Regions from separate parts of the Jeotgalibaca sp. PTS2502 genome, predicted to be linked through region 1. Evidence: a T-box and tRNA genes for the amino acid it is inferred to sense, from the RefSeq annotation. Region 1 holds a T-box; the other regions hold tRNA genes.

What was found. The T-box of region 1 lies ahead of tyrS (tyrosine--tRNA ligase). A T-box ahead of a tRNA ligase gene usually reads a tRNA of that ligase, here a tRNA-Tyr.
Region 2: it encodes a tRNA-Tyr, which carries the amino acid that the T-box ahead of tyrS (tyrosine--tRNA ligase) is inferred to sense. The anticodon was not compared.
Region 3: it encodes a tRNA-Tyr, which carries the amino acid that the T-box ahead of tyrS (tyrosine--tRNA ligase) is inferred to sense. The anticodon was not compared.

The regions. Positions count from the first base shown of each region.
Region 1 is NZ_CP019433.1:2,145,058-2,154,541, forward strand. It holds gene BW721_RS10725 (ABC transporter ATP-binding protein) at 1-544, shown strand, start outside; gene BW721_RS10730 (ABC transporter ATP-binding protein) at 541-2,298, shown strand; gene BW721_RS10735 (NAD(P)H-dependent oxidoreductase) at 2,603-3,298, shown strand; gene BW721_RS10740 (hypothetical protein) at 3,300-3,479, shown strand; gene BW721_RS10745 (hypothetical protein) at 3,482-3,859, shown strand; gene BW721_RS10750 (GNAT family N-acetyltransferase) at 3,884-4,384, opposite strand; gene tyrS (tyrosine--tRNA ligase) at 4,386-5,657, opposite strand; T-box leader at 5,708-5,909, opposite strand; gene BW721_RS10760 (C40 family peptidase) at 6,185-7,501, shown strand; gene metG (methionine--tRNA ligase) at 7,658-9,484, shown strand, end outside.
Region 2 is NZ_CP019433.1:1,124,456-1,133,939, forward strand. It holds gene BW721_RS05480 (hypothetical protein) at 34-306, opposite strand; gene pcp (pyroglutamyl-peptidase I) at 532-1,179, opposite strand; gene BW721_RS05490 (DUF979 domain-containing protein) at 1,199-2,140, opposite strand; gene BW721_RS05495 (DUF969 domain-containing protein) at 2,143-2,841, opposite strand; gene BW721_RS05500 (hypothetical protein) at 2,854-3,108, opposite strand; gene BW721_RS05505 (NADH-dependent flavin oxidoreductase) at 3,243-4,349, opposite strand; gene BW721_RS05510 (MFS transporter) at 4,419-5,585, opposite strand; tRNA gene BW721_RS05515 (tRNA-Gln) at 5,877-5,948, opposite strand; tRNA gene BW721_RS05520 (tRNA-His) at 5,958-6,030, opposite strand; tRNA gene BW721_RS05525 (tRNA-Trp) at 6,043-6,113, opposite strand; tRNA gene BW721_RS05530 (tRNA-Tyr) at 6,130-6,210, opposite strand; tRNA gene BW721_RS05535 (tRNA-Phe) at 6,214-6,286, opposite strand; tRNA gene BW721_RS05540 (tRNA-Asp) at 6,349-6,421, opposite strand; tRNA gene BW721_RS05545 (tRNA-Val) at 6,424-6,496, opposite strand; tRNA gene BW721_RS05550 (tRNA-Glu) at 6,585-6,656, opposite strand; tRNA gene BW721_RS05555 (tRNA-Ser) at 6,676-6,762, opposite strand; tRNA gene BW721_RS05560 (tRNA-Asn) at 6,809-6,882, opposite strand; rRNA gene rrf (5S ribosomal RNA) at 6,905-7,020, opposite strand; rRNA gene BW721_RS05570 (23S ribosomal RNA) at 7,174-9,484, opposite strand, start outside.
Region 3 is NZ_CP019433.1:1,747,097-1,756,580, forward strand. It holds tRNA gene BW721_RS08645 (tRNA-Gly) at 1-71, shown strand, start outside; tRNA gene BW721_RS08650 (tRNA-Leu) at 110-195, shown strand; tRNA gene BW721_RS08655 (tRNA-Arg) at 206-279, shown strand; tRNA gene BW721_RS08660 (tRNA-Pro) at 289-362, shown strand; tRNA gene BW721_RS08665 (tRNA-Met) at 375-448, shown strand; tRNA gene BW721_RS08670 (tRNA-Ile) at 491-564, shown strand; tRNA gene BW721_RS08675 (tRNA-Ser) at 604-693, shown strand; tRNA gene BW721_RS08680 (tRNA-Glu) at 709-780, shown strand; tRNA gene BW721_RS08685 (tRNA-Ser) at 822-911, shown strand; tRNA gene BW721_RS08690 (tRNA-Met) at 947-1,019, shown strand; tRNA gene BW721_RS08695 (tRNA-Asp) at 1,032-1,107, shown strand; tRNA gene BW721_RS08700 (tRNA-Gly) at 1,109-1,179, shown strand; tRNA gene BW721_RS08705 (tRNA-Ile) at 1,192-1,265, shown strand; tRNA gene BW721_RS08710 (tRNA-Glu) at 1,281-1,352, shown strand; tRNA gene BW721_RS08715 (tRNA-Val) at 1,399-1,471, shown strand; tRNA gene BW721_RS08720 (tRNA-Asp) at 1,474-1,546, shown strand; tRNA gene BW721_RS08725 (tRNA-Phe) at 1,589-1,664, shown strand; tRNA gene BW721_RS08730 (tRNA-Tyr) at 1,666-1,746, shown strand; tRNA gene BW721_RS08735 (tRNA-Trp) at 1,763-1,833, shown strand; tRNA gene BW721_RS08740 (tRNA-His) at 1,846-1,918, shown strand; tRNA gene BW721_RS08745 (tRNA-Gln) at 1,929-2,000, shown strand; tRNA gene BW721_RS08750 (tRNA-Cys) at 2,007-2,077, shown strand; tRNA gene BW721_RS08755 (tRNA-Leu) at 2,112-2,195, shown strand; T-box leader at 2,507-2,739, shown strand; gene BW721_RS08760 (MalY/PatB family protein) at 2,802-3,998, shown strand; gene BW721_RS08765 (PLP-dependent transferase) at 3,995-5,077, shown strand; gene BW721_RS08770 (glycoside hydrolase family 3 N-terminal domain-containing protein) at 5,171-6,175, shown strand; gene BW721_RS08775 (ACT domain-containing protein) at 6,363-6,632, shown strand; gene BW721_RS08780 (PFL family protein) at 6,645-8,003, shown strand; gene BW721_RS08785 (metal-dependent transcriptional regulator) at 8,049-8,699, opposite strand; gene BW721_RS08790 (metal ABC transporter solute-binding protein, Zn/Mn family) at 8,857-9,484, shown strand, end outside.

The sequences.
Region 1 (9,484 bases):
GATTTTAGCTTATAAAGGTAAGACTGTTCAAAATCTAATTGGTTATGTGCCGCAAGACCATATTCTTTTCTCTAAGAGTGTTAGGGATAATATCGCCTTTGGGAAAGGGAGTGCCACAGATGATGAAATTATGGCAAGCATCCGAATTGCATCATTTGAGGACGATCTCAAGAAAATGGCTGAAGGGCTAGACACCATGATTGGTGAAAAAGGGGTCTCTATTTCAGGGGGCCAAAAACAACGGATTTCGATTGCTAGAGCCTTAATTAAAGATCCTGAAATTTTAATTTTAGATGATTCTTTATCGGCAGTGGATGCGAAAACCGAACAAAAAATTATAGAAAATATCAAACAGCTTAGAAGTGGGAAAACGACTATTATTTCTACCCACCGACTTTCAGCGGTTAAACAAGCCGATGAAATTATCGTTATGGAAGATGGAAAAATTATTGAGCGCGGCAGCCACGACGCCTTAATTAGTAGAAAAGGATGGTACTACACCCAGTATCTTCGCCAAGAGTTAAAGGCAGGTGCTGATGAATGAAAACAGTCAAACGACTATTATCTTATATGAAATATGATAAAGGCAAATTTGTCATAGGATTTACATTACTAATCACAGCAGTGATTACCGATTTATATGCGCCCATTGTGGCACAACAATTGATTGATGATGTGATTACACCCTCAGCTGCATCGGGACAATTGCTAACCGACTTGTTAGTGAGATTGCTCGGCTTGTATGCTCTATTGATTGGTGTAACGGCTCTGTTACGCTATCTGAGTTTCTTAATCCTTACAAAGACTGCTAACAAAATTGTTAAAATTATTCGTGATCAAGCTTATCGTCATCTTCAAAAACTACCGATCCGCTACTTTGATAATTTACCAGCTGGTAAGGTGGTGTCACAAATTACAAACGACACCGAAGTCTTACGCCAGCAGTTTTATGTGGTGACCATCAGCAATGTCATGCTAAATGTGATTTATGTGATTGGGACCTACATTGCCATTACCCGTTTGCATGTCGGACTAGGCTTATCCTTACTTGTTTTATTGCCACTGATGTATATTTGGCATAAATATTACAGTAAATATGCCGGCCGGTTTAGCCGTAAAGAACGGGAATTGAATAGTGATATCAACGGTAAAATCAATGAATCAGTCCAAGGTATGTCGATTATTCAAGCTTTTCAGCAGGAAGAGAAAGTTTCTGAAGAATTTAATACGATTAATCAAGCATGGTTTGAAGTTGAACGGAAATACGTGCTATTAGATTCAGCTGCACAATTCACACTAGGCGGTCTGTTGCGTCACGTGACGCTCATGTTCGTGATGTTATTTTTTGGTAGCCAGTATTTAGATGGTATTTTAGGGATTTCGATCGGGACGCTCTATGTGTTCGGTGACTATGTGACACGTTTATATGATCCTATTCAAGGTATTATCCAACAGATGTCATTTGTTCAACAAGCCATCGCAGCCGGTGAACGTGTCTTTACCTTAGTCGATACACCTGCTGAAGAGGATGCGAGTGGTAAATTAGATTTGACAGTAGGGAAAGTTGAATTTGATCAAGTGAGTTTTGGTTACAAAGAAGAGACCAAGGTTTTGAAGGATATTAGCTTTACAGCAAACTCAGGAGAAACGGTTGCGCTTGTCGGCCATACTGGTTCAGGTAAGAGTTCCATTATGAATCTTTTATTCCGCTTCTATGATCCAGATCAAGGTGAAATTCGAATTGATGGACAAAATACCAAATTGGCTTCGCGTAAAAGTGTCCGCCAAGGGATGGGGATTGTCTTGCAAGATCCCTTTCTTTTTACAGGAACCATTGAATCCAATATTACGCTAGAAAATCCAACGATTACCAAAGAAATGGCCCACAGTGCCTTGGAGAAAGTAGGCGGCGACCAAATGTTGCTTCACTTTGAAAAAGGCTTAGATGAGCCAGTCGTTGAAAAAGGGAGTACCTTGAGTTCTGGTCAAAGACAATTAATTTCATTTGCTAGAGCCTTAGCTTATGATCCTAAAATTTTAATTTTGGACGAGGCGACATCTAGTATCGATACAGAGACAGAAGAAATCATCCAACATGCGATGGATGTTTTAAAAGAAGGGCGAACAACCTTTATCATCGCCCACCGTTTATCTACTATCCAGCACGCTGATCAAATTCTTGTCTTAGACAATGGTGAAATTGTTGAAAGAGGGAATCATCAAGAGTTGCTTTTATTAGACGGTAAGTACGCAGAGATGTATCGTATGCAGAAGAAAAGTATTGCTGAAGCGATGTAAAAAGAGACGTAGAGCCATTTGACTCTACGTCTCTTTTTTTAATAGACTAGGGGATTATAAGTTCAGCCATCAATGTCTAGCTCCCAAGTCCTGACCTAGTGAAAAAAAGATAAATTTGCCCCATTGCGCGCTTCGCTGCTCGCTAACGCATATCATTCGACTAACCCGCTGAAGCGTGAAGTCTCCTGACAATTCAGGGTCAAATTTCCTATTTTTTCATAGGCCAAGGCGGACTTGTCCGCTTTTCTTATGCCTTCTTTTTTTGCTATACTTAATGAAATTAATAAAAACAAGGGGGAAACTTATGCGAACACTGATTATCGTTTCTCATCCCACTTTATCTGATTCTCATGCCCAACAATTTTTACGGGAAAGTTTACCAGATGAAGGTGTGAGATGGCACCATTTAGAACATGACTATCCTGATGGTCAGATAGATAAAGACCGTGAGCAAGCACTCCTTGCTGACTATGACCGCATTATTTTCCAATTTCCACTCTATTGGTATAGTTCGCCGCCACTATTAAAACAATGGCAAGACGAGGTTTTGACAGATGGGTTTGCTTATGGCAAACATGGTAGCCAGTTGAAAGGGAAAGAATTTGGACTGGTGATGACAACAGGTGTTAACGAACGGGAATACCAAGCTGGAGGACGAGAAGGCTTTACTATATCGGAATTAACGAGACCTTTTCAAGCTATTGCCCGTAAATGTGAGATGGTTTATTTACCGTCATTATTGATTGCGCGTTTTGATTACTTATCAGATGCTGACCGTAAAGCGTTACTGATTCGTTATCGCCAATATTTAACTATGTCTGCGAATCCTTCTCTTCTTAACCAAGAAGAATGGTTTAAGTTAGAGCTAGAAACACTCGGTAAGTTTCAACAAACAGATGAAACTAAAGCGACGATTGATTTGTTGATTGAGCAAATGGGGAATAACCGTGACCACTTAGATGATTTGTTATTTACCTTAGAAGAGTTAGGGGAGTGGTAAGGTGGAACAGAAAGAATGGATGCTAAGCCAAATAAAAGACTTGCAGCAAAAAAGTACGGACTATCGTCAGATTGCTTTATTTCAAGCCTTTGAAAAACTCATCCAAGAGCAATATAAACGCATGGAGCAAGCACAAGGTGAAATTGATGGCCGAATGTGGAGTCCAAATAAGTGGGGGTAATGATGACAACTAAAGAAAAGGAAAGTCTATGTCAATCGATCTTTTTAATTATAGCAGTGGTCTTTAAACGTTATGGCGGCTATTTGCTAGGTGAATATGAGACTAGCTTATTTATTTTTATCGCCTTAATCGGATTTTACGTGATTCATCTTTCATTTGTAAAACTTGCCAAAGATTATCCGCAGAGGGACAACTGGGAAGAGAATTTTAATCTCGTGACGTTATTAGGATTTGGACTAGCCGTATTTATTTTGCAACTGATTAATGCAGCTAATATTTTGCTGATTACCGTAGTTGGTATTATTTTAATCTTAATCAATGTCTTAATTAAGTCGAAACGCCGGGCAGCTAAAAATAATATGAATCAAAAAGAAGAGTGAGACTAGCCTCACTCGTCTTTTTGATTAAATGGTATAGTCGTAAATGTAGTCATCCATAACAAAGCCATTGCCAATCGGTGAAACAACGGCATCAACTTGTTTAAAGCCTACTTTTTCGTAGAAGGCGATAGAAGATGGATTGTCTTTATTGACGGTTAGACGCAATTTAGATTTTTTAGCATCTGTTGCTTGTTGAATTAACTTTTTCATCAACTGGTAAGCATAGCCATTGCCTCTTGCACGCTTTAATAAATAAAGCTTACTGATGAATAGTGTGTTCTCCTGCCACTCAAGTGCCACATAACCAATCTCATCTTGGTCAACTTCTACTATATAATAAGTTAATTTATTTTCAGCAATGTCAGCAATAATCCGTTCAGTGGATTGGAAGGTTTTGAGCATATAAGCGACTTGTTCCTGTCCTAAGATAGGCAAGTAGTGCTCATTCCAAATGATTTCAGCTAGGTGAGCGACATCTTCTGCCTGTAAGGTATCTCGAACAGCAACCAATGTAACCTCAGTCATCTTACACCAACTTTACAAGGAAATATTTTTTCTTACCACGGCGCACAATAATAAAGCGTTGATCAAATGAATGCTCACGTGTCATAACAAAATCTAAGTCGGTTACTTTTTCACCATTAATTGAAATAGCGCCATTTTGAACATCTTCGCGTGATTGACGGCGAGATGGTTCAATCCCCAAATCAACCAGCCAAGTCACTAGCTCTTGTTCCGTTAAATTTGATTCGAAAGTCGGCATATTTTTAAATCCTTGTTCAATCTCGTCAGCAGATAATTGAGCAACATTACCAGTAAAGAGAGCATCGGTAATTTTCAGCGCATCTTCTAGGGCCTTTTCACCATGAACGAAGGTTGTCATTTCAGCAGCCAATGTTTTTTGAGCTTGACGCTTATGAGGCTCTGTTTGCACACTTTCTTCTAAAGCTGAAATCTCTTCTTGAGAAAGGAAGGTAAAGAATTTTAAGTATTTAACGACATCGCGGTCATCTTGGTTAACCCAGAATTGGTAAAATTCGTAAGGCGTTGTTTGTTCGGGATCTAACCAAACAGAGCCGCCAGCTGTTTTACCAAATTTTGTACCGTCCGCTTTTAGCATCAATGGAATGGTTAAACCAAACGCTTTTGCCTCTGCGCCTTCTTTTTTACGGATGAGTTCGAGACCAGCTGTAATATTTCCCCATTGATCCGCACCACCAATTTGTAGTTGAACATCTAATTGACGATATAGATGTAAGAAGTCCATCGATTGTAGAATTTGGTATGAGAACTCTGTAAATGAAATTCCCGTTTCCAAACGGCTAGCGACAATATCTTTTGCAAGCATAGTATTGATATTGAAGTTTTTACCAAAATCACGTAAGAAATCAAGTAGTGAAAGTTGTTTTGTCCAGTCTAAGTTATTAACGAGACGGATTTCAGAATCTGCTTCGCCGGCGCGGAATAACTTTTTCATTTGATAGGTAATTTTTTCAGCGTTGTAAGCAACGGTTTCTTCTGATTGAAGCGTACGTTCTTCAGACTTTCCGCTTGGATCTCCAATAGAACCTGTTGCGCCACCAATTAAAATTACCGGTTTGTGACCAGCTAATTGGAATCGTTTCAGTAGCATAAAAGGAATCAAGTGTCCCACATGCATACTTGAACCAGTCGCATCAATCCCGCAGTATAGTCCAATATTCTTTTCATTTAATAACTCGCGTAAGCCGTCTTCGTCTGTTTGTTGGTTGATGGCATCCCGCCACTGTAGTTCGTCAATAATATTAACCTTTTCCATATGAACACTCCTCTTTTAAAATAAAAAAAGCCCTGACAAAGCATAGCTCTGCCAGGGACGATTGATTACCGTGTTACCACCCAAATTGTTTCATAAAAAATGAAACCACTCTAACATGTAACGTATGTTAGCCGCTCATAACAAGTAGCTCCAGAATTGTAATTCAAAATAAGGGTGTACCGGTTCCCACCATTGCCGGCTCTCTCTTCATACAAAATCCTTATTCCTACTGTATTCCTTCAAAGCGTTTATCTGTGTTTTATTCTTGAAATCAGTATAGTCATGACTATAAAAAATGTCAATCTTCTTTTTAAAATACTGATGTAACAGACGGATTGAAACATTTGTCGACAATCATTACATTTATGTTACAAAGGAACTACAAGTCATCGATAAATGGTTTTTCACAAAGAAACTATGCTATGATTTCCTCGTTAAGGAAAATCATAACAGTTTTTTAAAGAAACCGATAATTAAATGATAACTATATATTTGTATAATCACATAAACCTACTGGAGGAAATGACTTGAAGAAGAAACTTGCCACTTTAATTTTAACGAGTTCGCTGTTATCTGCAACATTTGTAGCGCCGTATGCTGTATCTGCTGATGAGTTAACTGAAAAAATTCAACAACAAGAAGAAAAAGTCAATGAACTATCAGGCCGCGTTGAGTCTGCTGAAGCTGTATTAGCTGAGGTACAAGCAGAAATCGCTGCTGCAGAAAACCGTGCTGTTGAATTATTAGCGCAACGTGTTGACACAAATGAAAAAATTGATTTATTAGAAGAAGAAATTGCACAACTACAGGTTGTGATTGATCAACGTGAAGACCAATTGAAAGAACAAGCTCGTTCTGTTCAAATTAATGGGTCTAACACTAACTACATGAATTTTATTTTTGCATCAGAGTCTTTAACAGACTTAATTGCTCGTGTCGACGTTGTAACAACAATGGTTTCAGCTAATAAAAGCTTAGTTGAACAACAAGTTCAAGACCAACAAGCTGTTGAAAACAAAAAAGTTGAGACAGAAGAAAAATTAAACGAGATTATTTCAATGACTTATGAACTTGAAGAATTAAAAGGTCAATTAGAAGTTAAAAATATTGAACAAGAAAGTGCAGTGGCAGCACTTAACGCTGAGAAAGCATCTGCTGAAGAAGATCGTTTAGCGTTTATCGCTGAAAAAGAAGAAGCTGACCGTCGTGCTGCTGAAGAAGCAGAGCGTCAACGTATCGCTGAAGAGGCAGCTATTGCTGCAGCAGAAGAAGCACTAAGAGTTGAACAAGAAGCTGCTCAAACAGTTATTGCCGTAACAAATAATCGTGAAACAGTGACTGCAGCAACGCAAACAACAACTAATAACACGACAACTAATACAACAAATAACAGCCCTGCTATTTCAACACCTGCTATTTCAACACCAGTGATTGAAGAAAAAGTAGAAGTTATCATTGAAGAAAAATCAGCACCATCATTACCAGCACCATCTGGTGATGTTATCGGTGTGGCATACAAATACCTAGGTGTACCATATGTATATGGTGGTAAAACACCAAGTGGTTTCGACTGTTCAGGTTTTACGGCTTATGTTTTCCGTGAAGCATACGGTATTGAAATCGGAGGTTGGACTGGCTCACAACAATACGTAGGAAGTCAAATTTCTGTTAGTCAAGCACAAGCAGGAGATCTATTGTTCTGGGGACCTAAAGGTAGTCCTTACCACGTAGCAATTTCATTAGGAAATGGTCAATACATCCATTCTCCTTCCGAAGGTGGCGTTGTTGAAGTAAACAGTACACAATACTTTACGCCAAGCTTTGCAGTACGTGTTGCAAGATAATATAAACAAAAAGTTGAAATGACTGGGACGAATGTTCCAGTCATTTTTATTTGGAAAATGTCCACATGCTTACCTCTTTTGTGGTAAAATAAGGCGTATATGCAGGTTTTGTGAAAACAAATTTAAAACTTGCCACTTCTAAGGAGGCACTCATTCGTGTTTAAAGAAAAAGAAACATTTTATATTACAACGCCCATCTATTACCCAAGTGGTCAATTACATATCGGAAATACCTATACAACAGTTGCTTGTGATGTGATGGCACGATATAAACGTCAACAAGGGTTTGATGTTCGTTATTTAACAGGAACAGATGAGCATGGACAAAAAATTGAGAAAAAAGCTGAAGAGATGGGAATTAGCCCTAAAGAATACGTTGACGGCATGGCTGAAGATATTCAAAACCTTTGGAAGCAACTTGAAATTTCCAACGATCAATTTATCCGGACAACAGATCAACATCATATCGAAGCGGTTCAAGCTATTTTTGAACGCTTAATCGAACAAGGCGATATTTACTTAGGTGAATATGAAGGTTGGTATTCAGTGTCAGACGAAGAATACTTTACAGAAACACAATTAGCAGAAGTATACCGTGATGAAAATGGTAAAGTTATTGGTGGAATTGCACCAAGTGGTCACGAAGTAGAACTTGTTAAAGAAGAATCTTACTTCTTTCGTATGAGCAAATATGCTGATCGTTTGCTAAAATATTATGAAGAGTATCCGGAATTTATTCAACCAGAATCGCGTAAAAATGAAATGGTGAATAACTTTATTAAACCAGGATTGGAAGACTTAGCTGTTTCACGGACAACCTTTTCATGGGGTGTACCAGTGAAAAGTAATCCAAAACACGTTATTTATGTTTGGATTGATGCATTAGCAAACTATATTACGGCTCTAGGTTACGGTTCAGAAGATACAGTCTTATTTGAAAAATACTGGCCAGCTAATATTCATATGGTTGGGAAAGAAATTGTTCGTTTCCACACGATTTATTGGCCAATCCTATTGATGGCATTGGACTTACCACTTCCAAAACAAGTATTTGGTCATGGTTGGTTGCAAATGAAAGACGGAAAAATGTCTAAATCAAAAGGAAACGTTGTTTATCCAGGTATGTTAGTCGAACGTTACGGCTTAGATGCTTTACGTTACTACTTGATGCGTGAAATCAGTTTCGGTAGTGATGGTGTCTTTACACCAGAAGATTACATTAATCGTATTAATTATGATTTAGCAAATGACTTAGGTAACTTGTTAAACCGTACTGTTGCTATGATTAATAAATACTTCGGTGGTGAAATTCCAGTTGGAACTGACCAAAACACTGCTTTTGATGCAGATTTAGAAGCGACAGCTAAAGAAGTTATTGCTAAGTATGAAGATGAGATGGACCATATGCAATTTAGTTTGGCACTCGCTGAAGTATGGCGTTTGATTTCTCGAGCAAATAAATATATCGATGAAACAGAACCGTGGATCTTAATTAAAGACGGAACGAGAAAAGAAGAATTGGCTAGTGTCATGGTTCATTTGGCCGAAGTGTTGCGTATGACAGCAATCTTACTATCACCATTTATGACTCATGCACCAGTTAGTATCTTCGAGCAATTAGGATTAGACTTCCAACAAGACGGCAGCTGGGACAAATTAACGTTTGGACAATTCCCACAAGGAACAACTGTTGTTAAAAAAGGACAACCAATCTTCCCACGTTTAGATGCGGAAGAAGAAGTAGCTTATTTGAAAGAGCAAATTTCTCCTGCGACAGAAACAGAAGACGTTGCTAGCAACGAATGGGATCCCAATGAAACCGAATTGGTTAGCGAAAAAGATAAGCAAATCAAATATGAAGACTTTGATAAAGTTGAATTAAAAGTGGCTGAAGTCATTGATTGCCAAAAAGTAGAAGGCGCAGATAAATTATTGAAATTCCGCCTAGATGCTGGCGATAAGGGACACCGCCAAATTTTATCA
Region 2 (9,484 bases), 1.0 Mb from region 1:
AAAACTCCTTCAAAAGCAATTACATCTATTTTACTATACTTCTTCATGATAGACAGAGAAGTTTTCCCAAACTTTTGGATTAGCTGTATTGAACCAGGTTAATACAGCTAATACAAAAGTAAAGGAAACAGCGATGACGATCAAAACTTTAATTAAATGACCTTCGTCATTTTGGAAAGAGAACAAACTTGCTAGTTTAGGATTCTCTAAATAAAAACATTGCAAACCTAATAATCCAGCCGCCCCGAGAGCTGCCATTACAAGACTTGCACCTAAAATATAACAGAAATGAGCTCGAGAAACCATTATACGAGGTCTTTTTATAAATAAGAAAAGCGGACAAGTCCGCCTTGGCCTATGAAAAAATAGGAAATTTGACCCTGAATGAGCAGCGAAGCGCGCAATGGGGCAAATTTATCTTTTTTTCAGTAGGCCAGGACTTGGGAGCTAGACATTGATGGCTGAACTTATAATCCCCTAGTCTATCAAAAAAAATGGACCGAGAGTAGAATCTCAGTCCATTTTTACTGATTAGTGAGTTGCGCCGCCTACTGCTTTTAAATCTTCCTTACCATGAAATTCAACCATGGCTTCAAGAGCAGCTGTCAGCCCTTTGGCAATGTCTTCAATACTCATCGCCGGTTTTTCAGGTTTATCGACAACTTGTTCTGGAATAAACGGAACATGGATAAAGCCTGCTTGTGTTCCTGGCAATTCCTTCTCAGTCAGATAAAGAGCTTGGTACATGATGTGGTTGCAGACAAATGTTCCTGCTGTATTCGATACTGCTGCTGGTATACCTGCTGCTTTTATACGGTCAACCATAGCTTTAATCGGTAAGGTTGAGAAGTAAGCAGAAGCCCCATCCGCTTGAATCGGAACATCAATCGGTTGATTGCCTTCATTATCTTCAATGCGGGCATCATCTTGGTTGATTGCCACACGTTCAGGTGTTAAAGCAAAGCGTCCACCCGCTTGCCCTACACATAGAATCATATCTGGATTAATCTCCAAAGCTTTTTCACGCATCGTTTCAGCAGATTTATGGAAAACAGTTGGAATTTCCAATTTAACAATTTCTGCGCCAGCAATCTCGTCAGCTAATAATTTCACCGCTTCAAGAGCTGGATTAATTTTTTCTCCTCCGAAAGGATCAAATGCTGTTACTAAAATTTTCATGGTCTATTTCCTCCTTTAATTAAAATGCCCAGAAATACATCAAGGCAATATGAACAACAATTAAGACTAGGGCGATTGGTGTTTGAGCTTTAATAACACCATTTGGATTTTTCATTTCCAATAAGGCTGCTGGAAGTGCATTGAAGTTAGCTGCCATTGGTGTCATTAATGTTCCACAGAATCCAGCCGTCATCGCTAAGGCACCGGCAATAACTGGATCTGCTCCTTGCGCAATCACAAAAGGTACCCCAATACCCGCTGTAATAACCGTAAAGGCTGCAAAGCCATTCCCCATAATCATGGTAAAGATAACCATACCTAAAACATAGGCAATAACGCCAACGAAACGATTTCCTTCCGGTACAAAACCAGAAATCATTTCCGCAATCACATCGCCTACACCAGCTGTCGTAAACAACACACCTAAGGCTGCCAACAATTGCGGTAAAATACCAACAGTTCCCACTTGTTGAACCATGCGGTCAGATTCTTTTAAGGTTAGTTTCGGCGAAGCTTTGAAAATGAGCATAGCTAATACAAGCGATAACACGGCCGCAAATCCAATCCCAACTTGACCGCCAAACGGTGTGAATTGGGCAATTAAAACAGCTGCGATAGCGAGCATAACAGCTGGCAAGAAAACCTTGTTGGAAAATTTCTTAGCATAAAGAGCCTGTTCTTCATCAGAATTCGATTCAATCTTGCCAAGTTTTACCTGTTTAAATAAAGTCAAAGCACCCATAGCTAGCAAGAAAGCACCGCTAATAGCATTTGGAATGATTTTTCCACCTGCAAACAATAAGCCGAGTAAAATCCAAAATGCAGCCGTTCCTAGACGAGCAGGATGATCTTTTTGACGTAAAACACAAAATGCCGTGTAGAACAACTGTAGTCCAATTAAAATATAGAACAATTCAAGCAATAACGGTACTAACGTTTCTGTAATGTATTCTGCAGACATAATTAGTCATCCCCCTTTTGATTGTTAGCACGTTTTTTATATTTACGTTCTAACTTTTTATCAATTCGCAAATAATTTAGGGATGCTAAAAGTAACGCAATCAGTGCCACAGGAATCGAAGCTTGTGCCACCGCAACCGGAGAAATATCGTAACCTAACGATTCCATCGTACCTGAAATTAACAAGACACCTGACGCTGCAATAAAGGTATTTTGAGCGAAAAAGTTCCCAAAGTTTTCTGAAGCAGCCGCTTGTGCTTTTAATAAATCCACATCATCTTCATCTAGCTCACCATATTTCGTTTGGGCAGCAGCTTGAACCATTGGATCTACAATAGGACGTACAAACTGCGTTTGCCCTTGAACACGAATAGAGAAGAAAGCAGCAATCTCACGAATCACTTGATAAATAATCAACATAATCCCTGATGTTAACCCATTAATTTTTTGAATCAAATTAGTCGCTTGCGCCTTTAAGCCAAAATGTTCGGACAAACCGATCATTGGCAAGGTTAGTAAAAACAAAGTAACTAAGCGATTATCAACAAATGCCTTCCCTAAAATTTCTAGAATTTCAACAAAGGAAATCCCCGATACTAATCCTGTTACAACTGCAGCAATTAATACAACTGCAATCGTATCTAACTTTAATAAAAATCCTATGACAATAATGACAATACCTATTAATTTAATCCATTCCACGGTAACCCACTCCTATCGTTTCTTAAACAACACACTGGCTAGAACGCCGAATAAACACCCAAACACTAAGCCCAAGAGCATTTTGTCTATTGCAACACCAACAGCTAAGCCGATTCCAATCCCAATTGGCAACCAGTAAGTAGTTGCTGACCCAGTTTGTTTATTTTCAGTAATATCTTCAATAGAATGATCCGTTATAAGTTCATCTTGTTTGACTTGGTCAGCTGCTTTCTCTTGTTCAGATAATTTATTGTCGTTCTTCCTCATCACACTTCCTCCTTTTCTTACTAGTTCAATTATAACAAATTCATTAGGACTTAAAAAATAATTAACACCTAGAATCCGAATGTATGAAAATAGACAAAAAAAAAGCTGGAAACCCAGCTTTTTGACTACTTATATTAATCTAGAATTCGATCACCCATCATCGCTTCCATAAAGCCCCATACCCCATTTGTCAGGGCTAGTTTTTCTTTATCATCTAGCGACACTTGTTTCCGAATCTTATCCTCATTATTATTCAAGACCTTGCTCGCCCAGTTAGGATCAATCAATAGCGAACGCCCAACTGCTACGATGTCCGCATATTCTAGAAGAGCTTCCGCATCCTTTCTTGTTCGGACATCACCAACACCGATCAACGGCAGACGCCCATTTATTTTTTCATAAACGTAAGCTAGCATGCTCTTGTCTTGATAGTCGGTGCTCTGTGATATTTTTGTATAGTCGTTCAAAGAAATATGGAGGTAGTCGAGCGGTTTGTTGGCCAACTGATTCACCAAATATAAGCTGTCCTCGAAGCGAATCCCCGGTGTTTCATACTCTTCAGGTGAAAAACGATAGCCAACGATAAAATTTTTCTGTCCGCTTTCGTCAACAGCCGCTGTTACTGTATCAACTAAGTGATTGATAAAGTTAAAGCGCTTATCTAGGCTACCTCCCCACTCGTCATTTCGTTGGTTAGAGTGTGGCGAGAAGAACTGCTGAATCAAGTAAGTATTAGCGCCGTGCAGCTCAACACCGTCAAAGCCCGCCTTCATCGCACGGATCGTCGCTTCTTTAAAGTCCTGAATCACTTGGAGTATCTCATCATGCTCTAGTGCTCTAGGTGTCTCAGCATCCGGACGTTCTGCTGCTATAGCGCTGGCTGAAACAACTTGAAGCCCTCTTGTAACAGTTGAATTGGTCATACGACCACCATGGAAAATTTGGAGAATCGCTTTAGTACCACTTTGTTTAATGGTAGACGCTAAACGAGACAAAGCTGGAATAAATTTATCATCATAAACACCAAGCTCGCCTTCCCAACCTTTCCCTACTTCTTGAACATTAGCTGCTGCAGTAATGACTGCTCCTAGTTCACCAGAGCGAAGCGCATAATAATCCAGCTCATCCTTGGTCACAACGCCATCATAGAAACTCATTTTTGTTGTCATCGGCGCCATAACAAGCGGATTTTTTAATTCTAAACCACGTGAAAACGTTACTTTTTGATTAATATTAGTCATCCTCAACTCTCCCTATTTAGTTCTTACTTACTATTTTATCGTGAAAGAGCTAGGATTACCAATTGAGTACTAGTTAATTTCGGTTGACGTTGAAAGACTTGCTTTCAGATAGATCTTAACGGCACTCATAGCCGCAATAACAATTAAAATCAGCGCGCCACTAATCAATAACCCCACATTCCCATCTAGTGGATTAATAGCCTGCAAAGCAGCAATTTTAATCGGAGCAGACGCAATCGCAATATTATTCCCGATCAATAAAAGCGAGGTATTACGCTCCTTATTCCCATCATCATTTTGATTGACCTGATTCATCAAGAAAGGGAAAAAGGTTCGTGCCGAAAACCCACACAAAATGACTGCCACCCCATCAGTAAGAAGATTTGATGAGTATGCAAATAACAACATCCCTAATGACAAGCTTAATAAGGAAATCGGTATCGTCCATTTTTTAGTGGTAAGTGTGACTTTTGAAAATAAAAGTCCAGCAGCCATTGCTCCTAAACCGATTAAAGCGAGTAAATTACTACTGCTTGTCGCACTTCCATAGCCTTTCTCCATTAAAATAGCCGTTATTTTGACACCAACGACCATATATAAACTCATCGCTACGACTACCAATAACATTTGTCTCCAAATTGGAGATGACGATTGATCAGCTGTTTTATGTTTCATTACTGGCTTATCCTTTACTTGAATACGAGGTACAAAAATCATGAACAAGACTAAAACTGGAATCGCCAATAGATGGACAAAAAAGGAATTGCGCCAGCCATTAACGAGCAACAGTCCTACTATAAAGGTTGAAAACATCCCACCTAACCCTTCACAAGCACTCTGTAAACCAATTACCTTCGCTAATTCATCACCTTCAAAAAAAGTTGTCGCAAATGAAAAAAGCAAAGGATGAAACAAACCAATCCCAACACCGAATAACACGCGACTCAATGCTAATAACCAGATCGAATGGAAGTAATATGGTAAGACACCTGCAACTAATAATAAGACGATTCCAAAAATAACAAGACTCTTATAGCCCACTATTTTGGCTAATCGATGACTAAATAATACTGTTAAAATGGTCAATAATGACGGCATCGTCATCATAAATTCAATCATAACGCTGTTGATCTGTGGATATTCTGCAATAATAGACGGCAAGTTAGCTGTGATAGCTCCAGCCGTTGTAACCAATAAAGAAACTGATAATAAACCTACTTTTAATAATAAGCGCATCTCATCATCTCGATTCCATTTATAATAAAGCGTTTTCTTTATTATAAATGAACGACCCTATAGCTCGACAATAGCTACGAATCCTTTTCAATTGACCCAAACCTCTTACATCGCTTAATTTTGTCGATTGGAGGAAGTTCAGGGACTATTTTCAGTTTCTATTAACTCATTTTGCTGTTTTGAGTGAATAGAAGTGATTTTTTTTGATTTCTATTCACTTTCATTCTATCTTTAAACACAAAAAAAGACTCAGAAAGAGAAATCTTCCTGAGTCTTACCGTTATATTATAACTGGGGTAGCTGGATTCGAACCAACGAGTGACGGAGTCAAAGTCCGTTGCCTTACCGCTTGGCTATACCCCACTAAAAGAGGGCGACTGATGGGAATCGAACCCACGAATGCCGGCGCCACAAGCCGGTGCGTTAACCACTTCGCCACAATCGCCAAAATTCAAAACAGGGGTAGCAGGAATCGAACCCACACCAACGGTTTTGGAGACCGTTGTTCTACCTTTAAACTATACCCCTATTATGAGTAAAATTATGGAGGGGGGCAGATTCGAACTGCCGAACCCGAAGGAGCGGATTTACAGTCCGCCGCGTTTAGCCACTTCGCTACCCCTCCAGATGGCTTGGGACGGAATCGAACCGCCGACACCTTGAGCTTCAATCAAGTGCTCTACCAACTGAGCTACCAAGCCTTAAATAAAAATTTACTTGAGTATTAATTCTAACATAGTCACTGTTACGAAACAAGTAAAGACGGTTCCGACGGGATTTGAACCCGCGATCTCCTGCGTGACAGGCAGGCATGTTAACCCCTACACCACGGAACCAATGGAGGTTAACGGGATCGAACCGCTGACATCCTGCTTGTAAGGCAGACGCTCTCCCAGCTGAGCTAAACCTCCATGATATAAACAATTTAAGGAAACACTATGAACTTTGTCCAAGTGTATCATGTCTGTAATGTCGCTAAAGCGTCAACAGCCATGATAATGACCCGTACGGGATTCGAACCCGTGTTACCGCCGTGAAAGGGCGGTGTCTTAACCGCTTGACCAACGGGCCATATTTAAAAATAAGCTAACGGAGAGTAAGGGATTCGAACCCTTGAGACAGTTTCCCGCCTACACGATTTCCAATCGTGCTCCTTCGGCCTCTCGGACAACTCTCCAAGTATAAAATGCCAAAACTTAAATTTTTCCAAAAAAAAAGAAAAACTCCGCAAGTAGGACTCGAACCTACGACATCTTGATTAACAGTCAAGCGCTACTACCAACTGAGCTATTGCGGAATAATATATTAAAAAAATATATGCGCGGCAGCGTCCTACTCTCACAAAGGGAAACCCTTCACTACAATCGGCGCTAAGAAGCTTAACTTCTGTGTTCGGGATGGGAACAGGTGTGACCTTCTTGCCATCGCCACCGCACATATTGTCATGGCTGTTGCTGCTAGCAGTTTACAGACATGATACACTTGGGCTATGCCCACAGTGTTTTTTCTGAGGTTGTTCCCTCAAAACTGAATAGTTAACATGAAACCCTTGGTTTGAAACCCATTTTACGTCATTACCGTTTTATTATTGGTTAAGTCCTCGACCGATTAGTACTAGTCCGCTCCATACATCGCTGCACTTCCACTTCTAGCCTATCTACCTGATCGTCTCTCAGGGGTCTTACTCATTTAAAATGATGGGAAATCTCATCTTGAGGGGGGCTTCACGCTTAGATGCTTTCAGCGTTTATCCCGTCCACACATAGCTACCCAGCAATGCCCTTGGCAGAACAACTGGTACACCAGCGGTGTGTCCATCCCGGTCCTCTCGTACTAAGGACAGCTCCTCTCAAATTTCCAACGCCCGCGACGGATAGGGACCGAACTGTCTCACGACGTTCTGAACCCAGCTCGCGTGCCGCTTTAATGGGCGAACAGCCCAACCCTTGGGACCGACTACAGCCCCAGGATGCGACGAGCCGACATCGAGGTGCCAAACCTCCCCGTCGATGTGAACTCTTGGGGGAGATAAGCCTGTTATCCCCAGGGTAGCTTTTATCCGTTGAGCGATGGCCCTTCCATGCGGAACCACCGGATCACTAAGCCCGACTTTCGTCCCTGCTCGACTTGTAGGTCTCGCAGTCAAGCTCCCTTCTGCCTTTGCACTCTACGAATGATTTCCAACCATTCTGAGGGAACCTTTGGGCGCCTCCGTTACATTTTAGGAGGCGACCGCCCCAGTCAAACTGCCCGACTGACACTGTCTCCCCACCCGATAAGGGTGGCGGGTTAGAGTGGTCCTGCTACAAGGGTAGTATCCCAATGACGCCTCCATCGAGACTAGCGTCCCGACTTCAATGGCTCCTACCTATCCTGTACATGTAGCAGAAACAATCAATATCAACCTGCAGTAAAGCTCCATGGGGTCTTTCCGTCCTGTCGCGGGTAACCAGCATCTTCACTGGTACTATAATTTCACCGAGTCTCTCGTTGAGACAGTGCCCAAATCGTTACGCCTTTCGTGCGGGTCAGAACTTACCTGACAAGGAATTTCGCTACCTTAGGACCGTTATAGTTACGGCCGCCGTTTACTGGGGCTTCAATTCAAAGCTTCGCCGAAGCTAACCTCTCCTCTTAACCTTCCAGCACCGGGCAGGCGTCAGCCCCTATACGTCATCTTTCGATTTTGCAGAGACCTGTGTTTTTGATAAACAGTCGCTTGGGCCTATTCACTGCGGCTGACCTTGCGGTCAGCACCCCTTCTCCCGAAGTTACGGGGTCATTTTGCCGAGTTCCTTAACGAGAGTTCGCTCGCTCACCTTAGGATGCTCTCCTCGACTACCTGTGTCGGTTTGCGGTACGGGCAGTTGGTTTCTAACTAGAAGCTTTTCTTGGCAGTGTGACATCAGGAACTTCGGTACTTAAATTTCCCTCCCCATCACAACTTGTCCGTATAGTAGAAAGCATTTGACTCTCTACAAGACTTGTTGCTTGGACGTGCTCTTCCAATCGCACGCATTTCCTTAGCCTCCTGCGTCCCTCCATCGTTCAAACAAAAACAACTGGTACAGGAATATCAACCTGTTGTCCATCGCCTACGCCTATCGGCCTCGGCTTAGGTCCCGACTAACCCTGGGAGGACGAGCCTTCCCCAGGAAACCTTAGTCATACGGTGGACGGGATTCTCACCCGTCTTTCGCTACTCATACCGGCATTCTCACTTCTAAGCGCTCCACCAGTCCTCACGGTCTAGCTTCAATGCCCTTAGAACGCTCTCCTACCACTCAACCTAATGGTTGAATCCACAGCTTCGGTGATCTGTTTAGCCCCGGTAAATTTTCGGCGCAGGGTCACTCGACTAGTGAGCTATTACGCACTCTTTGAATGATGGCTGCTTCTAAGCCAACATCCTAGTTGTCTGTGCAACCCCACATCCTTTTCCACTTAACAGATACTTTGGGACCTTAGCTGGTGGGCTGGGTTGTTTCCCTTTCGACTACGGATCTTATCACTCGCAGTCTGACTCCCGGACTTGAATCCATGGCATTCGGAGTTTATCTGAATTCGGTAACCCGAGAAGGGCCCCTAGTCCAAACAGTGCTCTACCTCCACGATTCGTTTATCCGAGGCTAGCCCTAAAGCTATTTCGGAGAGAACCAGCTATCTCCAGGTTCGATTGGAATTTCTCCGCTACCCACACCTCATCCCCGCACTTTTCAACGTGCGTGGGTTCGGTCCTCCAGTGCGTATTACCGCACCTTCAACCTGGACATGGGTAGGTCACCTGGTTTCGGGTCTACGACCACATACTCATTCGCCCTATTCAGACTCGCTTTCGCTGCGGCTCCGTCTTTTCAACTTAACCTCGCATGGGATCGTAACTCGCCGGTCCATTCTAC
Region 3 (9,484 bases), 400 kb from region 1:
CGGAAGTAGTTCAGTGGTAGAACACCACCTTGCCAAGGTGGGGGTCGCGGGTTCGAACCCCGTCTTCCGCTTTAAGGATCATATCCTTAAAGTTTCATAATATTGTAATGCCGGGGTGGCGGAATTGGCAGACGCACAGGACTTAAAATCCTGCGGTGAGTTCTCACCGTATCGGTTCGACCCCGATCCTCGGCATTTTTAATATGCACCCATAGCTCAATTGGATAGAGTACCTGACTACGAATCAGGCGGTTGCAGGTTCGACTCCTGCTGGGTGCATTTAAATTACGGGAAGTAGCTCAGCTTGGTAGAGCACTTGGTTTGGGACCAAGGGGTCGCAGGTTCGAATCCTGTCTTCCCGATTTAATATTTTTGGCGGTGTAGCTCAGCTGGCTAGAGCGTCCGGTTCATACCCGGGAGGTCGGGGGTTCGATCCCCTCCGCCGCTATTTTTAAAAATGGACGTTCAGAAAAGGTCACATTAAGAGCCTGGACCTTTAGCTCAGTTGGTTAGAGCAGACGGCTCATAACCGTCCGGTCGCAGGTTCGAGTCCTGCAAGGTCCATTGCAGCAAAATTACTTGCAGCATAAGCTATCTTTGATTGGGGAAGTACTCAAGTGGCTGAAGAGGCGCCCCTGCTAAGGGTGTAGGTCGGATCATACCGGCGCGAGGGTTCAAATCCCTCCTTCTCCGTTTTTAAAAGAACAAGGCCCGTTGGTCAAGCGGTTAAGACACCGCCCTTTCACGGCGGTAACACGGGTTCGAATCCCGTACGGGTCATTATCATATTTTTATGATAAATTAAATATCATTAACATCTCGGAGGATTACCCAAGTCCGGCTGAAGGGAACGGTCTTGAAAACCGTCAGGCGTGTAAAAGCGTGCAAGGGTTCGAATCCCTTATCCTCCTTTATAACTTTTTTAAAAGTTATCTATTAATATTATCGCGGGGTGGAGCAGTTGGCAGCTCGTCGGGCTCATAACCCGAAGGTCGCAGGTTCAAGTCCTGCCCCCGCAATTTTTTTAAAATGGTTCCGTGGTGTAGGGGTTAACATGCCTGCCTGTCACGCAGGAGATCGCGGGTTCAAATCCCGTCGGAACCGCCACGCGGGTGTAGTTTAGTGGTAAAACCACAGCCTTCCAAGCTGTTGTCGGGAGTTCGATTCTCCTCACCCGCTTTTTTATTTTATGGGCCTATAGCTCAGCTGGTTAGAGCGCACGCCTGATAAGCGTGAGGTCGATGGTTCGAGTCCATTTAGGCCCATTTTTATTTTTAACTGGCCCGTTGGTCAAGCGGTTAAGACACCGCCCTTTCACGGCGGTAACACGGGTTCGAATCCCGTACGGGTCATATCGTCATTTAATTGATGATTTATAAACTGTATGTTTTATATCATGGAGGTTTAGCTCAGCTGGGAGAGCGTCTGCCTTACAAGCAGGATGTCAGCGGTTCGATCCCGTTAACCTCCATTGGTTCCGTGGTGTAGGGGTTAACATGCCTGCCTGTCACGCAGGAGATCGCGGGTTCAAATCCCGTCGGAACCGTTAATACAGTTGTATTAATTAAATAAAGTATTACTTCTTAATGGCTTGGTAGCTCAGTTGGTAGAGCACTTGATTGAAGCTCAAGGTGTCGGCGGTTCGATTCCGTCCCAAGCCACCATGGAGGGGTAGCGAAGTGGCTAAACGCGGCGGACTGTAAATCCGCTCCTTCGGGTTCGGCAGTTCGAATCTGCCCCCCTCCATTTTTTTTAAGTCCTTAGGGGTATAGTTTAAAGGTAGAACAACGGTCTCCAAAACCGTTGGTGTGGGTTCAATTCCTGCTACCCCTGTTTTGGATTATGGCGATTGTGGCGAAGTGGTTAACGCACCGGCTTGTGGCGCCGGCATTCGTGGGTTCGATTCCCATCAGTCGCCCTTTTATTAATGGGGTATAGCCAAGCGGTAAGGCAACGGACTTTGACTCCGTCACTCGTTGGTTCGAATCCAGCTACCCCAGTCTTTCGGCGGTATAGCCAAGTGGTAAGGCAGAGGTCTGCAAAACCTTCATCACCGGTTCAAATCCGGTTACCGCCTTTCCCAAAAGGGATGAAAACTTGCATAATAATTTGCCGGCGTGGCGGAATAGGCAGACGCGCTGGACTCAAAATCCAGTGCCCGCGAGGGCGTGCCGGTTCGACCCCGGCCGCCGGTATACGTTGAAGCTCAGCTGATAGCTGAGCTTTTTTTGTAGACTAGGGGATTATAAGTTCAGCCATCACTGTCTAGCTCCCAAGTCCTGACCTAGTGAAAAAAAGATAAATTTTCCCCATTGCGCGCTTCGCTGCTCGCTAACGCATATCATTCGACTAACCCGCTGAAGCGTGAAGTCTCCTGACAATTCAGGGTCAAATTTCCTATTTTTTCATAGGCCAAGGCGGACTTGTCCGCTTTTCTTATTTAAAATGACTATTGACATTTTTTGTTATTGTCATTATAATTTCATCATTATCTCATTTAAAATTCATTTAAACGAAGAAGAGAAGAGTAGCTTATCATAATCAGTTATTAGAGACCTCTGCATGGTGAAAAAGAGGACTGATGAAGTGAGTGAAGATGAACTCTGAGTTTCTGAAAGGTTAACGCTTTTTAGACGGTAGCAACCGTTATATTGCCAAGCTTCATAGGAGCTTTAGAGGTGTTGGGTTTTCTAACTAACATAAATTAGGGTGGTAACACGGAATCAATCCGTCCCTTTGTCTTACGATTAGTAGGACAAAGGGACGGATTTTTTATTTTCTAAAAATAGGAGGTCGGATGAATGACAATCAACAGTTTCATTGAACGGTATCAAAAAGAAAGACGTCATACCCAGTCATTAAAATGGGATGCATTGGATAAACGGTTTGGTAATGCGGAGTTACTACCACTTTGGGTAGCTGATATGGAATTTCAGGCGCCTGAAGTAGTCGTTCAGGAATTGTTTGAACGGGTGAGTCATGGTGTTTTTGGTTATTCTTTACCTCATAAAGCCTATTTTTTAGCTTTTTCAAATTGGCAAAAAAAAAGGCATAATATCAACTTACAAGAAGAATGGTTACGTTATTCAAATGGGGTTGTTCAATCACTCTATCATTTAATCCAGTGTTTTTCTAATGAAGGGGATGGTGTGTTAATCCAGCCGCCTGTTTATTACCCCTTTTTTAATGCTGTAAAAGATACTAATCGGAAATTGGTATTATCACCTTTGATAAATGATAACGGGGCTTACAGCGTCGATTTAACTGCTTTAGAAGAAGTACTAAAGAAGGAACAACCGAAATTATTTATATTGTGTTCGCCTCATAATCCTGTTGGTCGCATTTGGAAAGAATCAGAGCTTGAAGGTATGTTAACTTTGTGCGAACGTTATGATGTGATTGTAATTGCAGATGAAATTCACCAAGACTTTGAACTTTCTGCTCATCCTTTTAAATCGGTATTGTCTATTGAGGAGGAGCGATTTCACAATCGTTTAATTGTTTGTAACGCGCCATCTAAAAGTTTTAATTTAGCATCTTTGCTTCACTCTCATATCATTATTCCAGATCAAGAACTAAGAGAACAATTTGATCAAAAAATGATTCGTTATCAGCAAACTGAGGTTAATTTATTAGGTCAAGTGGCAGGTGAGGCTGCTTATCGCGGTGGTGAGGAGTGGTTTGATTCATTGCTAACGGTCATTCGCTCGAACGATTTGTTAGTCCGAGAAGCATTAGCTGAGTTTCCACAGCTTATTGTATCTGATTTAGAAGGAACGTACTTACTTTGGATTGATTTACGAGCCATTATTCCTAAAGATAAAGTTAAAGATATTGTTCAAGAAAAAGCAAAGCTAGCAGTTGATTATGGCGAATGGTTCTCTGAAGACTATTTAGGCTTTATACGTCTTAATCTAGCTACAACACCAGATAGAATCACACTTGCATTAGAACAACTTACAAACGCTATTAGGACCTTTAAGGAGGAAAATAAATGAGTCACTTTAATACTTTTCTAGCCCAACTAGGCAACCATTCGGATCCTGCAACAGGAGCAATCAGCCCGCCTATTCATTTGTCTTCAACCTTTGCCCATCCTGGCTTAGGACAAAGTACAGGTTATGACTATAGCCGTACTTGCAATCCAACACGGGATATTTTAGAAGAAGGACTAGCGACTTTAGAAGGTGGTAGTGCTGCTGTTGCGACAAGTTCAGGTATGAGTGCGATCCAACTTGTTTTTCAGTTATTTGATGTAGGGAGTCATTTTTTAGTATCGCGAGACTTATATGGGGGCAGCTTCCGCTACTTTAATGAATTAGAAGCTAAAGGTATAGCGAGCTTCTCTTATTTTGCGACGGAAGAAGAATTTACTCAGCAGTTAAACCAGCAAACCACTGCCGTATTCGTAGAGTCACCCACTAATCCACTTATGCAAGAAATTGACCTAGTTTCACTCAGCGAACAAGCGAAGGCATTAGGTGCTCGTGTAATCGTTGATAATACCTTCTTAACGCCATTGCGGCAACGGCCATTAGAGCTAGGTGCAGATATTGTTGTTCATTCTGGAACCAAGTATCTAACAGGTCATAACGATGTTTTAGCAGGCGTTGTTGTGACTAGTGATTCGCAAATAGGTGAAAAGTTGAAATGGTTAGCGAATACAACTGGTCCAACTTTATCGGCGTTTGATTGTTGGCTCTTTATTAGAAGTTTAAAAACGTTGCCGCTTCGTTTAGATAAACAAGAAAAGAATGCTAAGGCAATTGTATCGGCTTTGAAAACTTTCTCTCAAGTGAAAGAGGTTCTTTATCCAGGAAAAGGTGCGATGATTAGTGTTCGTATTCATGATGCTGAACAAATTCCATCAATTTTAGCAAGTGTAAAACTATTTACCTTTGCTGAGAGTTTGGGTGGGGTAGAAAGTTTAATTACCTATCCGACTAGCCAAACACATGCGGATGTTCCAAAAGAGTTAAGAGAATCGTATGGGTTAACGCCAGATTTAGTCCGACTATCAGTCGGTATTGAGGATGAGAATGATTTGATCGCGGATTTAAAGGCTGTATTAGATTAGATGAGAAGTAAGTGGTCGTCCACTTACTTCTTTTTATTCGCCTATTTTATAAATTAAAGGTATTGTTAGCGTAAAGAAGTAAGGAGTGCTTTTATGAGAAAACTGATAGTGGCCGTAGCACTAGGTCTATTGGCGTCTTGTAGTCATGCAGATTCGAATGATAGCAGTAGCGAAAGCAGCCAACACTATTCATCGCAAGAAATGATAGAAAGCAGTGAGCCAACGGAGGTTGATGTCGTAGAAGCCATCCTTCAGGAGATGACATTAGAAGAAAAAGTTGGTCAGATGTTTTTAGTTCGTTTACCTGATGAAGGTATGCTCGAGTTGGTTGAATCTAACAGTATTGGAGGCTACATTTGGTTTGCAAAAGATTTTTCGGAGAAAACACCCGAACAAGTCAAAGATGACATTCATCGTCTTCAAGAATTGAGTGAGATTCCTCTTTTTCAAGCGGTTGATGAGGAAGGTGGTAGTGTGACTCGGATTAGTCAGTTTCCTTTGTTTCGTGAGCAAGCCTTTCCTGCACCAAGTGTGGCCTTTACAGAGGGTAGTTGGGAAGATGTAGAGCAAATTGAAAGAGATAAAGCATTGCTACTTGCTTCGCTGGGATTTAATTTGAATTTAGCTCCAGTAGCTGATATTCCGATTTCTCAGGACGATTTTATTTATGAGCGCGCATTTTCAACAGATCCACTTGAGGTTTCTCAGTATGCCGAAACGGCAGTGAGAATAAGCCAAGAAGAAAAGGTAGGAAGTGTGCTAAAACACTTTCCAGGTTATGGCGATAATGTTGATACTCACACAGGGATCGCTTATGATAATCGAACCTTGGAGAATTTTTATGACCGTGATTTTTTACCTTTTCAAGCAGGAATTGCCCAAGATGTTGCAGCAGTTTTAGTCTCGCATAATGTTGTAACGGCTATTGATGATCGCTTACCTGCCTCCTTATCGTCGGCAGTGGTTGATTTGCTGAGGAATGATTTAGCTTTTAACGGCATTATTATGACGGATGACTTAGTGATGGAAGGTGTTCAACAATTTTTGGGGCCAGAAGAGGCGGCTGTCCAAGCTGTTTTAGCCGGAAATGATGGGTAATCAGTTCAGATGTCACCATTCAAAGAGAGGCTGTTTTAGCAGCTGTAGCAGAAGGACGTCTCTCTGAGGAACGAATTAACGAATCGGTCTTGCGTATTTTGAAAATTAAATTACAATTAGAATTAATTGACTGATGTTGTGGTATAATGGCAGTCAAATTAACTAGGTTAAAAAGCGAGGAGAAAACATGAAAGCAATTATTACGGTTACAGGAAAAGACCATAAGGGGATTGTGGCTAGCGTGAGCGCAAAACTATCAGAAGTAGAAGTAAATATTTTAGATATTTCTCAAACACTGATGGAAGAGTATTTTACAATGATTTTACTTTGTGATTTTTCGGAATCGCCACATAGTATTCCAGAAGTTCAACAACAAATGAAAGAAGTCGAAGAAAGAGAGCAGCTTGTGATTCGCATTCAATCTGAAGATATTTTTAATGCGATGCACAGCTTATAGGCAGGTGATATGATGAACCGTCAAGAAAATATTTTAGAAACAATTAAAATGATTGCGGAAGACAAACTCGATATTCGAACAGTAACAATGGGAATTTCTTTACTTGACTGTGCGGATTCTGATGGTGTGAAAGCACGAGAAAAAATTTACAAAAAAATTACGACCTATGCGAAAAATTTAGTAAAAGTAGCAACTGAAATTGAACAAGATTTAGGTATTCCAATTATTAACAAACGAATTTCTGTGACGCCAATTGCTTTAGTTGCGGGTGCTTCTGATGACACAGACTATGTTGCATTTGCAAAGACACTTGATCAAGCTGCTAAGGAAGTCGGTGTGGACTTTATTGGTGGATTCAGTGCACTTGTCGAAAAAGGCTACACAAAAGGCGACCGAATTTTAATTGATTCGATTCCACAAGCTTTGGCTGAAACATCAGTGGTTTGTTCATCCGTAAACATTGGTTCGACTAAAGCAGGAATCAATATGGATGCTGTTAAGCAAATGGGACAAGTGATTAAAGATACGGCTGAACTAACGGCAGATACAGATGGCTTAGGCGCAGCGAAATTGGTTGTCTTTGCTAACGCTGTTGATGATAATCCATTCATGGCTGGGGCCTTCCATGGTGTGGGTGAGGCAGATGTTGTCATTCACGTTGGTGTTAGTGGACCAGGAGTGGTGAAACGTTCGCTTGAAAAAGTAAAAGGAGAACCGTTTGACGTGGTTGCTGAAACCATAAAAAAAGCTGCCTTTAAAATTACACGTATGGGACAACTCGTTGGAACAATGGCTGCTGAAAAGCTAGATGTACCATTTGGTATTGTAGATTTATCATTAGCCCCTACACCAGCAATTGGTGATTCTGTTGCTTATATTTTGCAAGAAATGGGTGTTGAACGTGTGGGAACACATGGAACAACCGCAGCTTTAGCTGTCTTGAATGATGCCGTTAAAAAAGGCGGTTTGATGGCTTGTGGACACGTTGGTGGTTTATCTGGTTCATTTATTCCTGTCTCTGAAGATATCGGAATGATTGAGGCAGTTGAATTAGGCGCGATTACCATTGATAAGCTAGAAGCTATGACAGCCATTTGTTCAGTTGGATTAGACATGGTTGCTGTACCAGGTAAAACGACTGCTGCTACATTGTCAGCATTAATTGCCGATGAAGCTGCTATCGGGATTATGAATCACAAAACAACTGCGGTTCGTTTGATTCCTGTTCCAGGTATGGATGTTGGTGATGAAGTTGAATTCGGTGGTCTACTAGGACGCGCACCAATTCTAGGTGTGAGTGAATTTTCATCCTTTGATCTAATCGAACGTGGCGGAAGAATACCAGCTCCACTTCATTCATTTAAAAATTAATAAAAGAGTAGCAAAACCTAATAGAAATAGGCTTTGCTACTCTTTTTAATGTAGCGAGACTTTAATTTGTGAAGCGGTATTAGCGCTAATTCGTTTTTGATGACCGGTATCATCTTCTAGTAAAAAGTCGCCTTCGTAATCTTCAATCTCGACTAAGTAGTAGTGGTCATGAAGGGTGATTTTTTTACGTAATAAATAATTTAAAAAAGCAGGGTTATCAGAAACTTCTGTGATGGTAAAAGCTGTTCCAGCCTCTACTTCATTAAGAGGTAGAGCTGTTGAATGAGTGACATGTCCCTCAGAATTAGGAATAAACTCCCCATGAGGATCCATCGTTGGAAAGCCTAAAAATTCATCTAATCGTTCAATTAAAAAATCAGAAGAAGCGTGTTCCAATAAATCTGCATCTTCATGCACTTGATTCCAGTTATAACCCAATTTTTCATGCAGGAAAACTTCCCATAATCGGTGCTTACGAATTAATTTATTTGTTTCTTTCAAACCAATCTCAGTAATTTCAATGCCTTTATAAGGAATGTAATGAATATAACCATCTTCCATTAATTTTAATGCCATATCGGTAATGGCTGCGGAAGATATTTTTAGTTCATTTGCTAAATCCTTGTTATTGACGCGACGTTCTCCACCACCAAGTTTAACAATTGCTTTCAAAAAATCCCCTTTACTTGGAGTCATATTGCCATTCCTCTCATCCATAATCTATATCTATTAGTATACGGATTAATTTAAAATAGGGCAATAAAAGTTTGTCGGTAAATATATAAGGTTGACTTAATTATAAGTTTAAGTATACTTAAACTTATAATTAAACATAACTAGGAGTTGTCTATAATTGAAAAAAATAACAATCTTTCTTTTAGGAATCAGTCTGTTTTTAGCAGGTTGCCAACAGAATGAAGCAACAAGTCAAGGAGAGAGCGGAAAATTAAAAGTAGTTGCCACAACTACTATGCTAACAGACTTAATCACCCAAATCGGTGGCGATGCGATTGAGGTAGAAGGTTTAATGGGGCCAGGAATTGATCCCCATGGTTATCAGGCTTCATCGTCGGATGTTAATAAGCTGATGTCAGCAGATGTGGTTGCCTTTAACGGCCTTCATTTAGAAGGTAAGTTAGGTGAAGTGTTCGAGAATTTAGAAAACCAAGGAAAAACACGATTTGTTTTAGAGGACGCTATTGCTGATGAACACTTACTGTTATCTGAAGATGGTGCCGTAGATCCTCATATTTGGTTCAGCATTGAAAATTGGCAGCTAGCAGCAGATTACATCACCAATCAGTTAAGTGATACTGATCCTGATAATGAAGCCCTCTATCGTAGTAACTCTGAGAGCTATAAAGAGGAACTTATAAACTTAGAAGCCTATGTGACGGAACGTATTAGCGAATTGACTGTAGACCAACGTTATTTAGTAACGGCTCATGATGCCTTTCGCTATTTCGGTGAATCCTTTGATT